One region of the Novosphingobium aeonii genome, then DNA from elsewhere that is predicted to be linked to it. Evidence: riboswitches for the same ligand, from Rfam matches in the RefSeq annotation. Region 1 holds a riboswitch; the other holds the start of a gene.

Region 1 (3,571 bases):
ATCGCTCGCCCGAAACCTATCTGGGCTATTCACGAGGCGAACGTTTCGCTTCGGCGGGCGGTTATGTGCCGGACCGGCCCCACAGCTATGTGCTGGGGCAGTTGCCCGGCCGCAATGACTGGGGAATTGCGGGATCGTGGACCGCCGGGCCGGAGTTCGTCTCGCTGGATGCGGCGGGCGGGCGTATCGCTTTCCGCTTCCATGCCCGCGATCTTCATCTCGTGCTGGGGCCGGGGCCGCAAGGACGCCCGGTCCGCTTCCGCGTCACCGTGGACGGCAAGGCTCCGGGCGGCGATCACGGCATGGACGCGGACGCGGCCGGGCAAGGCACCGTGACCACGCAGCGGCTCTATCAACTGGTTCGCCAGCAGGGCACCGTGACCGACCGGACCTTCACCATCGAGTTCCTCGATCCGGGCGTGCAGGCCTTCGCCTTCACGTTCGGCTGAGGAGGCGGCGCGCCGTTTCGGCCCGTCATGCGGGGCTCAGCCGTAGGAAGGATCTTCCAGCGCGTTCATCCAGGCGGGACATTCGTTCTCCACGCCGCCACGGAACGAAGCGCTGTTGAAGGACAGGAAATCGTGCGCGGCGTCGCGCGCGGTCATCGATGCGGGGATACGATAGCTGGCGGCAACCGCATCGCCGCAGGTTGCCGTCCATCCGGCGATATCCCGTTCGCGCTGCATCCAGAGCTGGACGAGCCAGAGGAAGTCGTGTCGCTTGTCCTGTATCGTGGGCATCCCTCGGTCCTTCAAGGTTTCGGATGCCCTAGGTTGCACAACGGCTTTATTCCCGCAATATCCGCCACTTGCGGCACAGGCCGGAAAGGGCGCCGCCCCGCCTCGTTATCCGGGAACTGCCGAAGGGCTTGCATGGCCGCTGTCTTGCCGCCAATCGGTCCGGATGCGTATTGCTCTATTCGAACCCGAGATTGCCGGAAACGTCGGCGCCGTGCTGAGGCTTGGCGCGTGCCTGGGCGCGAGCGTGGATATTATCGAGCCGATGGGCTTCGTATGGGACGATCGGCGCGTAAGGCGGGCTGCCATGGACTATATCGACCATGTCACGATTACACGACACGCCAGCTTCGATGCCTTCAGGGCCGATATCGGGCCGAGCAGACTGGTGCTGTTCACGACCAGGAGCAGCCATTCGGCTTATGAATTCGGATTCAGGGTAGACGATGTCCTGCTCTTCGGAAAGGAGAGCGCAGGGGTGCCCCCCTCAGTGGCGGATGTCTGTGATGCGCGCGTGCGCATACCGCTGCGGCCGGAGGTGCGCTCGCTGAATCTCGCCACGTCGGCCGCGCTCGCGCTTGGCGAAGCCCTTCGCCAGACCGCGACTTTGCCGGGGTGACGGCTACCCGGCCCGCTTTCCCGGCGCGGCGGGCGAAAGCATCGCCGTAACAATACCTCACCTGCCATACACTCTTGAACACATTTCTTGCGTGGGTTAGCGGACTGCAACCGTTTCCTTCTTTCGAAGGCGGCGGGCAAGATCGCGCCGGTGCCTCGAAAGAGGCTTAATAGGGAACGCGGTGAGAGGGCTTCGGCCTTCGAATCCGAGGCTGTCCCTGCAACTGTAAGCGGTGAGCGCGATGCATATCGCGGCAGGCCAAGGAGCCTGGCCGCAGCCACTGGGCCGGACGCTAAATCCTGCGAGGCCTGGGAAGGCCGTGCATCAAGCGATGACCCGCAAGCCAGGAGACCTGCCGGCGTCTGGTCGCTCTCGCTTTGGTCCAGGGGATGGCCGAGGCCCGGTAATTTTTCCGTCTGAGCGACGAACGAGCGGTGGAAGCCGCATCGGTTCGTGTCGCGGTCGCCTCGGGCGTCCGGCCGATGGCGCGTGCCGACCGTCTTGGACGGCACGCTTCCACTCCCAGTCGCAGGCGCCGGGGGAATTGTAATGCAAATCAACACAAAGGCGGCATTCGCCCGCCTCGCCATGGGCGGGATCGTCGCGCTTGCCTCCGTTCCGGCTCTTGCCGGCGAAGTGGCTTCGGACGGGTCGGCTTCGGATGGCGGCAACAGCGAAATCCTGGTTTTCGGCCGGGGAGAGACCAAGATCGGCGAAGCCCATGCCGCCAGCGAAGGCAGCGTGGCAGGCTCCGACCTGCTGGTCCGTCCGCTGCTGCGCGTGGCCGAACTTCTCGAGGCTATTCCCGGCATGGTCGCCGCCCAGCATTCGGGCAGCGGCAAGGCGAACCAGTATTTCCTGCGCGGGTTCAACCTCGATCATGGTAGCGATTTCACGACCTATATCGACGGCGTGCAGATGAACCTGCGGACCCATGGTCATGGGCAGGGGTATCTCGATCTCAACGGTTTGATCCCGGAGATCGTTGCGCGTGAAGACTTCCGCAAAGGGCCTTATCGCGCGGACGGCGGCGATTTCGCCTTGGCGGGCACGGCCTACATGACGACGATCGCCGGCTTCGACCGCCCGTGGGTTTCGCTTGAGGGGGGCTCGTACAGCACCGGCCGTCTTGCAGCGGGCGGCACGATCAAAAGGCTTGGTTCCGGCGATCTTACGGTGGTGGGGCAGGCGAAGCGCTATGACGGGCCGTGGCAGCAGGAGGAGCACCTGCGCCATTATGCGGGCTTTGCGAAGTACAGCATGCCGCTGGGCGAAGGTGCGCTCCAGGCTTCGCTTCATGCCTACCACGCGACATGGCGTCCAACCGAGCAGATTCCCGAGCGGATCGTCGGTTCCGACATATGCGCCGACGTGTTCTGTTCGCCCGACCCGACGGCGCGCGGCCGGACCACGCGGTTCGTCGGCAATGTGGGGATCACGCAGGCGAGTTGGAGCGCCAACGTCTACGCCCAGTATTACGACTGGAACATGTATTCAAACCCGACTTATGTCGATCCCGACGGGACCAGCGCCCAGATCGACCAGTTCGACAAGCGCTGGGTTACCGGCCTCACGGCACGCAAGCACTGGAATCCGGCGCCGGAACTGGAACTCTCCATCGGCACCGAGAACCGCTTCGACCATATCGGCAGCGTTGGCGTGAATCGCACGGAAAGTCGCGAATTCCTGTACTCGCTGGGCCGTTATCACGTCGAGGAACTTTCCGGTGCGATCCATGGCGAGGCAACCTGGCAGCCGTTGGCGGGCCTGCGCCTGACGGGCGGTCTGCGGGGCGACTACTATCACTATTCCGTGCGCGCCAGAAACGCAGCGGCGGAAGAGCTTGGTGAGGGAAGCGGGCACGATTCGATCGTTTCGCCCAAGTTCTCGGCGGCCTATGAAGTTACCCGGCAGTTCGAACTCTATGCCAACTGGGGGCGCGGATTCCACTCCAACGATGTGCGAGGGGCGGTGAATGCCGAAACGCCGGTGCCTGTTCTGGTGCGCGGCACCGGCAAGGAGCTGTGCGCCCGTTTCCAGACAGACGGTTTCTCGCTGACAGGAACCTACTGGTGGCTCGACGTTGGAAGCGAACTGCGTTTCGTCGGTGATTCCAACGCGGTCGAGCCGACCGGCGCCAGCAAGCGTCATGGCTACGAACTTGTCGCTTTCTGGCGGCCGCTGCCCTGGCTTGCGCTTGATGGCAACTATACCG
Region 2 (3,571 bases), on a different replicon from region 1:
TGAAACCTTCAGGCGGAGTGCGGGTGATGAAGTGGCCCTTCACGCCCTGCGGCCACTCCCGATAAGGCACCTGGCCTTCCTCGCTGGCGGCATGGCGTACGGCATATTCGAGGATCGCACGGGCAGCCTGCTCGTCCGGCGCGAAGTCACCCAGCACATAGCCGAGCTTGCCCGGCGCCCGGATCGCCACGGTGCAATGGCGCTGGCAGGCGAAGAGGCAGGGCATCTCGTGGACGGCAACGCCCTGCAGGTCGGGCTCCGCCGCCTGCACGTCGCGCATGGCCTCGGCCAGCAGCGCACCGCCGCGCTGGCCGTTTTCGTCATCGCGTGTCTCGGCGGAGTGGCGGCATGTGCTGCACACCAGCACGGCGGGACCGGGTTCGACGGGGCGCAGCATCAGAACCGGCTCCTCAGCCCGAGGTACAAGGTGCGGCCGAGCGTGCCGTAGCCGCTCACGGTCTCATAATTCTCGTTGCCCACGTTTTCGATACGTCCTTGAAGAATCAGGCCTTCCCTGACCTGCCACTGCGCGCGCAGGTCCACCAGCCAGTAGTCGCCGAGCATGGCGGTGCCGGTGGCGGCGTTGTAGCTCTCGCCCGAATAGCGCGCGGCCACGCTGGCGCGCAGGCCCTGCGGCAGGTCCACGCCGGCCTCGGCATTGGCGAGGTGCCGGGGCACGCGCTGGAGCTGGCGGCCGTAAGTGCTGCTGCCCGCTGTACGGTCCTCCGCCTCTATCAAGCTGTAGTTGCCCTGGGCGAAGAGGATTCCCCATCTGGCCGAAGCCGCCAGTTCCAGCCCGCGCGCGTGGCTCGCCTTGACGTTGGCGTAATAGCCGAAGCGCGATGTCGTGGTGCCGGGAACGTAGCACACGTCCGGCAGGGCGCCGCTGGTCGGGCAATAGGCGAAATCGATCAGGTTGTCGGTGTCCCGCTCGAACCAAGTCGCGGAAAGGCGCAGCACTTCGCCGAAACCCTGTTCCGCGCCCACTTCCCAGCCCCTGGCCTTCTCGGGCCTGAGATCCGCCGCGCCATAGAGGCTGAACAGCTGATAGAGCGAGGGCGCCTTGAAACCCTCGTCATAGCTGGCGCGCAGCACCGTGGCGCCGGCGTTGGGCGTATAGACCGCGCCCGCGCTGAACACCGTGCTGCCGCCGAAGCGCGACTGGTGATCGTAGCGCGCGCCCCCGTTGAGCGTCAGCCCGGCCAGCGGTGTCAGGCGCAGTTCGCCGTAGACGCTGTCCGTATCCGCCGTGGTGGGGGTGAGAACATAGGCCGCCGTGCTGTTGGAGGGCGAGGCGGTGGTCATCCGCTGCTCCTCGCGCTCGGCGCCGAACACGACCTGCACCTCGTCCGCGAACGCGTAAGTGCCCTGGTACTCGAAGCGGCGCACGCGGCCATGGGCGTCGAAGGTGATGGGGCGGATCGTCCGCGCGGGGTCGTAGTTCTCGCGGTCGGTCTCGGTCTGGAGCACGGCGACGCGGTTGGCCAGCCTGCCGCCCGCCAGTTCGAAATTGAGCCCGGCATAGCCCGACCATTCCCCGGTCCGGCCATAGGCCCGTGAATCGCCCGAGGTGCCGTCGAAATCGTTCTTCGAATCCGACCAGTAGCCGCGCAGGTCCAGCGAGACGCCCGGCGCAAGGCGGAAGGTCATGGTGCCGCTTGCGGAACTGCGCCGGTAGCCATCGTCCTCGGTGCCGTTGGAGCGGGCCGAGATGCCGTCGGTGGTGAAGCGGGAGGCCGAAATCCGCCAGTCGATCGCCTCGGAGGTGCCTCCCATCCCGGCGCGGGCCGAAACGGTATCGTGGGTTCCGGCCTCCAGCGCGAAGCTGCCTTCCAGCGGCTCGGTGGGACGGCGAGTGCTGACATTGACGACCCCGCCGATGGCATCGCTGCCCCACAGGATGGACTGCGGGCCGCGCAATATCTCGATGCGGTCGATATCGTCGACGAACAGGTTGGCGAAACCGTATCCCCCCGCCGTCGAGGAGGCATCGGACAGGCGCATCCCGTCGATCACCATGACGGTCTGCCCGGCATCGGCGCCGCGAATGCGCAGCGAGGTGGTGGTGCCGTAGCCACCGTTGCGCGACAGGCTGATGCCGGGCGTGCGCAGCAGCGCGTCGGTCAGCGCGATGGGCTGGGCGGCGACGATCTGCGCCTCGTCCAGCACGGTGACAGTATCGGCCACGCGGTCGGCCGCAACCGGCGTGCGCAGCGCGGTAACGACGATGCGCTCGCCGGAGGACGCGGCATCGGCCTCCTCGGCCAGCGCCGCGAGAGGGTGACAGGCCAGCGCAAGAGCAAGGGTGCTGGCGGCGGGTATTCGGCAGTTCACGGCATGTCCTTCAAGCGAGCGTCGAACCCGGCCGGGTCGGCACTCACGCGAAAGGCGGCAGTCGTTCGGCAGGCGACGACAGGCCCTTTCGCGCCGGGAGCCGGCACGGCAGTGGCTGTCGTTGCGCGAGGATAGCCCCGTTCGCCCGGCTCACCCTGTCCGGTCGAAGAACGACTGCGGCAGGCAGGTCTCCTGGCTCACGGGTCAATGCCGTTTCGGCCGCCTTCTCAGGGATTTGCACCCCCAATGGCGAAATGGCCGCACGGCTCTCCGCTTACAGTTGCAGGGGCAGCCCGGGTCTTGAACCCGCGTTCCCTTTTGATCCCCTCGCGGGGAACCTGTCGCAGCGGCGGCCCTATCGGGTGGCGGTCTGGCGTGCAAGAGCGCGCTGCTTGCGCAGCCTTGCGAAGTGCCATAGGTCCGGCCGCCGGAAGGGGGGAACCGAACCATCATGCACCACTGCCGAGCCTTTCCGTCCGGGCGATATCCGTGCCTCCGCGCGGTGGCTGCCCGATGACCGCCTGCCCCGCCCTGCTCGTCGCCGCGCCGTCCTCGGGACAGGGCAAGACGCTGGTGACCGCCGCCCTCGCCCGCCGCCATGTCCGTGCCGGGCGCCGGGTGCGGGTGTTCAAGTGCGGGCCGGACTTCCTCGACCCGATGGTCCACGAGATCGCCAGCGGCGCGCCCGTCCACCAGCTGGACCTGTTCATGTGCGGCGAAGACCAGTGCCGCGCGCTGCTGCACGAAGCGGCGCTGGAGGCCGACCTGATCCTTGTCGAAGGGGTGATGGGCCTGTTCGACGGCACCCCGTCCTCCGCCGACCTCGCCCGGCATTTCGGCCTTCCGGTGATGGCGGTGATGGATGGTTCCTCCATGGCGCAGACTTTCGGCGCGCTCGTCCACGGTCTGGCGACTTACCGCGAGGATGTGACCCTCGCCGCCGTGCTCGCCAACCGCGTGGGCAGCGAACGCCATGCCGAACTGCTGGAACGCGGCCTGAAGGAAGGCGTGCAATGGCTCGGCGCGATGCGACGCGACGAGGGTGCCGGCCTGCCCGAACGTCATCTCGGACTGGTACAGGCCGGTGAAGTCCCCGATATCGAAGCGCGGATAGACCGCGCCGCCGATCTCCTGCCCGAAAGCGCCCTGTGGCTGCCGGAACCGGTGTCCTTTCCGGCCGCGCCCCGCTGCGCCGCTCCGCCGCCCTCGCTGGCGGGCCGGCGCATCGCCGTGGCCC

What was found. Region 1 has a riboswitch for cobalamin ahead of ACLIMP_RS21200 (TonB-dependent receptor). Riboswitches for the same ligand answer to the same signal wherever they lie in the genome.
Region 2: linked by a shared signal. The riboswitch ahead of ACLIMP_RS00495 (TonB-dependent receptor plug domain-containing protein) and the one ahead of ACLIMP_RS21200 (TonB-dependent receptor) in region 1 are both predicted to bind cobalamin.

What each region holds. Positions count from the first base shown of each region.
Region 1 is NZ_CP176833.1:1,332,759-1,336,329, reverse strand. It holds gene ACLIMP_RS21215 (cytochrome c biogenesis protein DipZ) at 1-449, shown strand, start outside; gene ACLIMP_RS21210 (hypothetical protein) at 486-740, opposite strand; gene ACLIMP_RS21205 (tRNA (cytidine(34)-2'-O)-methyltransferase) at 904-1,356, shown strand; cobalamin riboswitch at 1,488-1,730, shown strand; gene ACLIMP_RS21200 (TonB-dependent receptor) at 1,906-3,571, shown strand, end outside.
Region 2 is NZ_CP176832.1:89,371-92,941, forward strand. It holds gene ACLIMP_RS00490 (DUF1636 domain-containing protein) at 1-397, opposite strand, end outside; gene ACLIMP_RS00495 (TonB-dependent receptor plug domain-containing protein) at 397-2,334, opposite strand; cobalamin riboswitch at 2,500-2,691, opposite strand; gene ACLIMP_RS00500 (cobyrinic acid a,c-diamide synthase CobB) at 2,824-3,571, shown strand, end outside.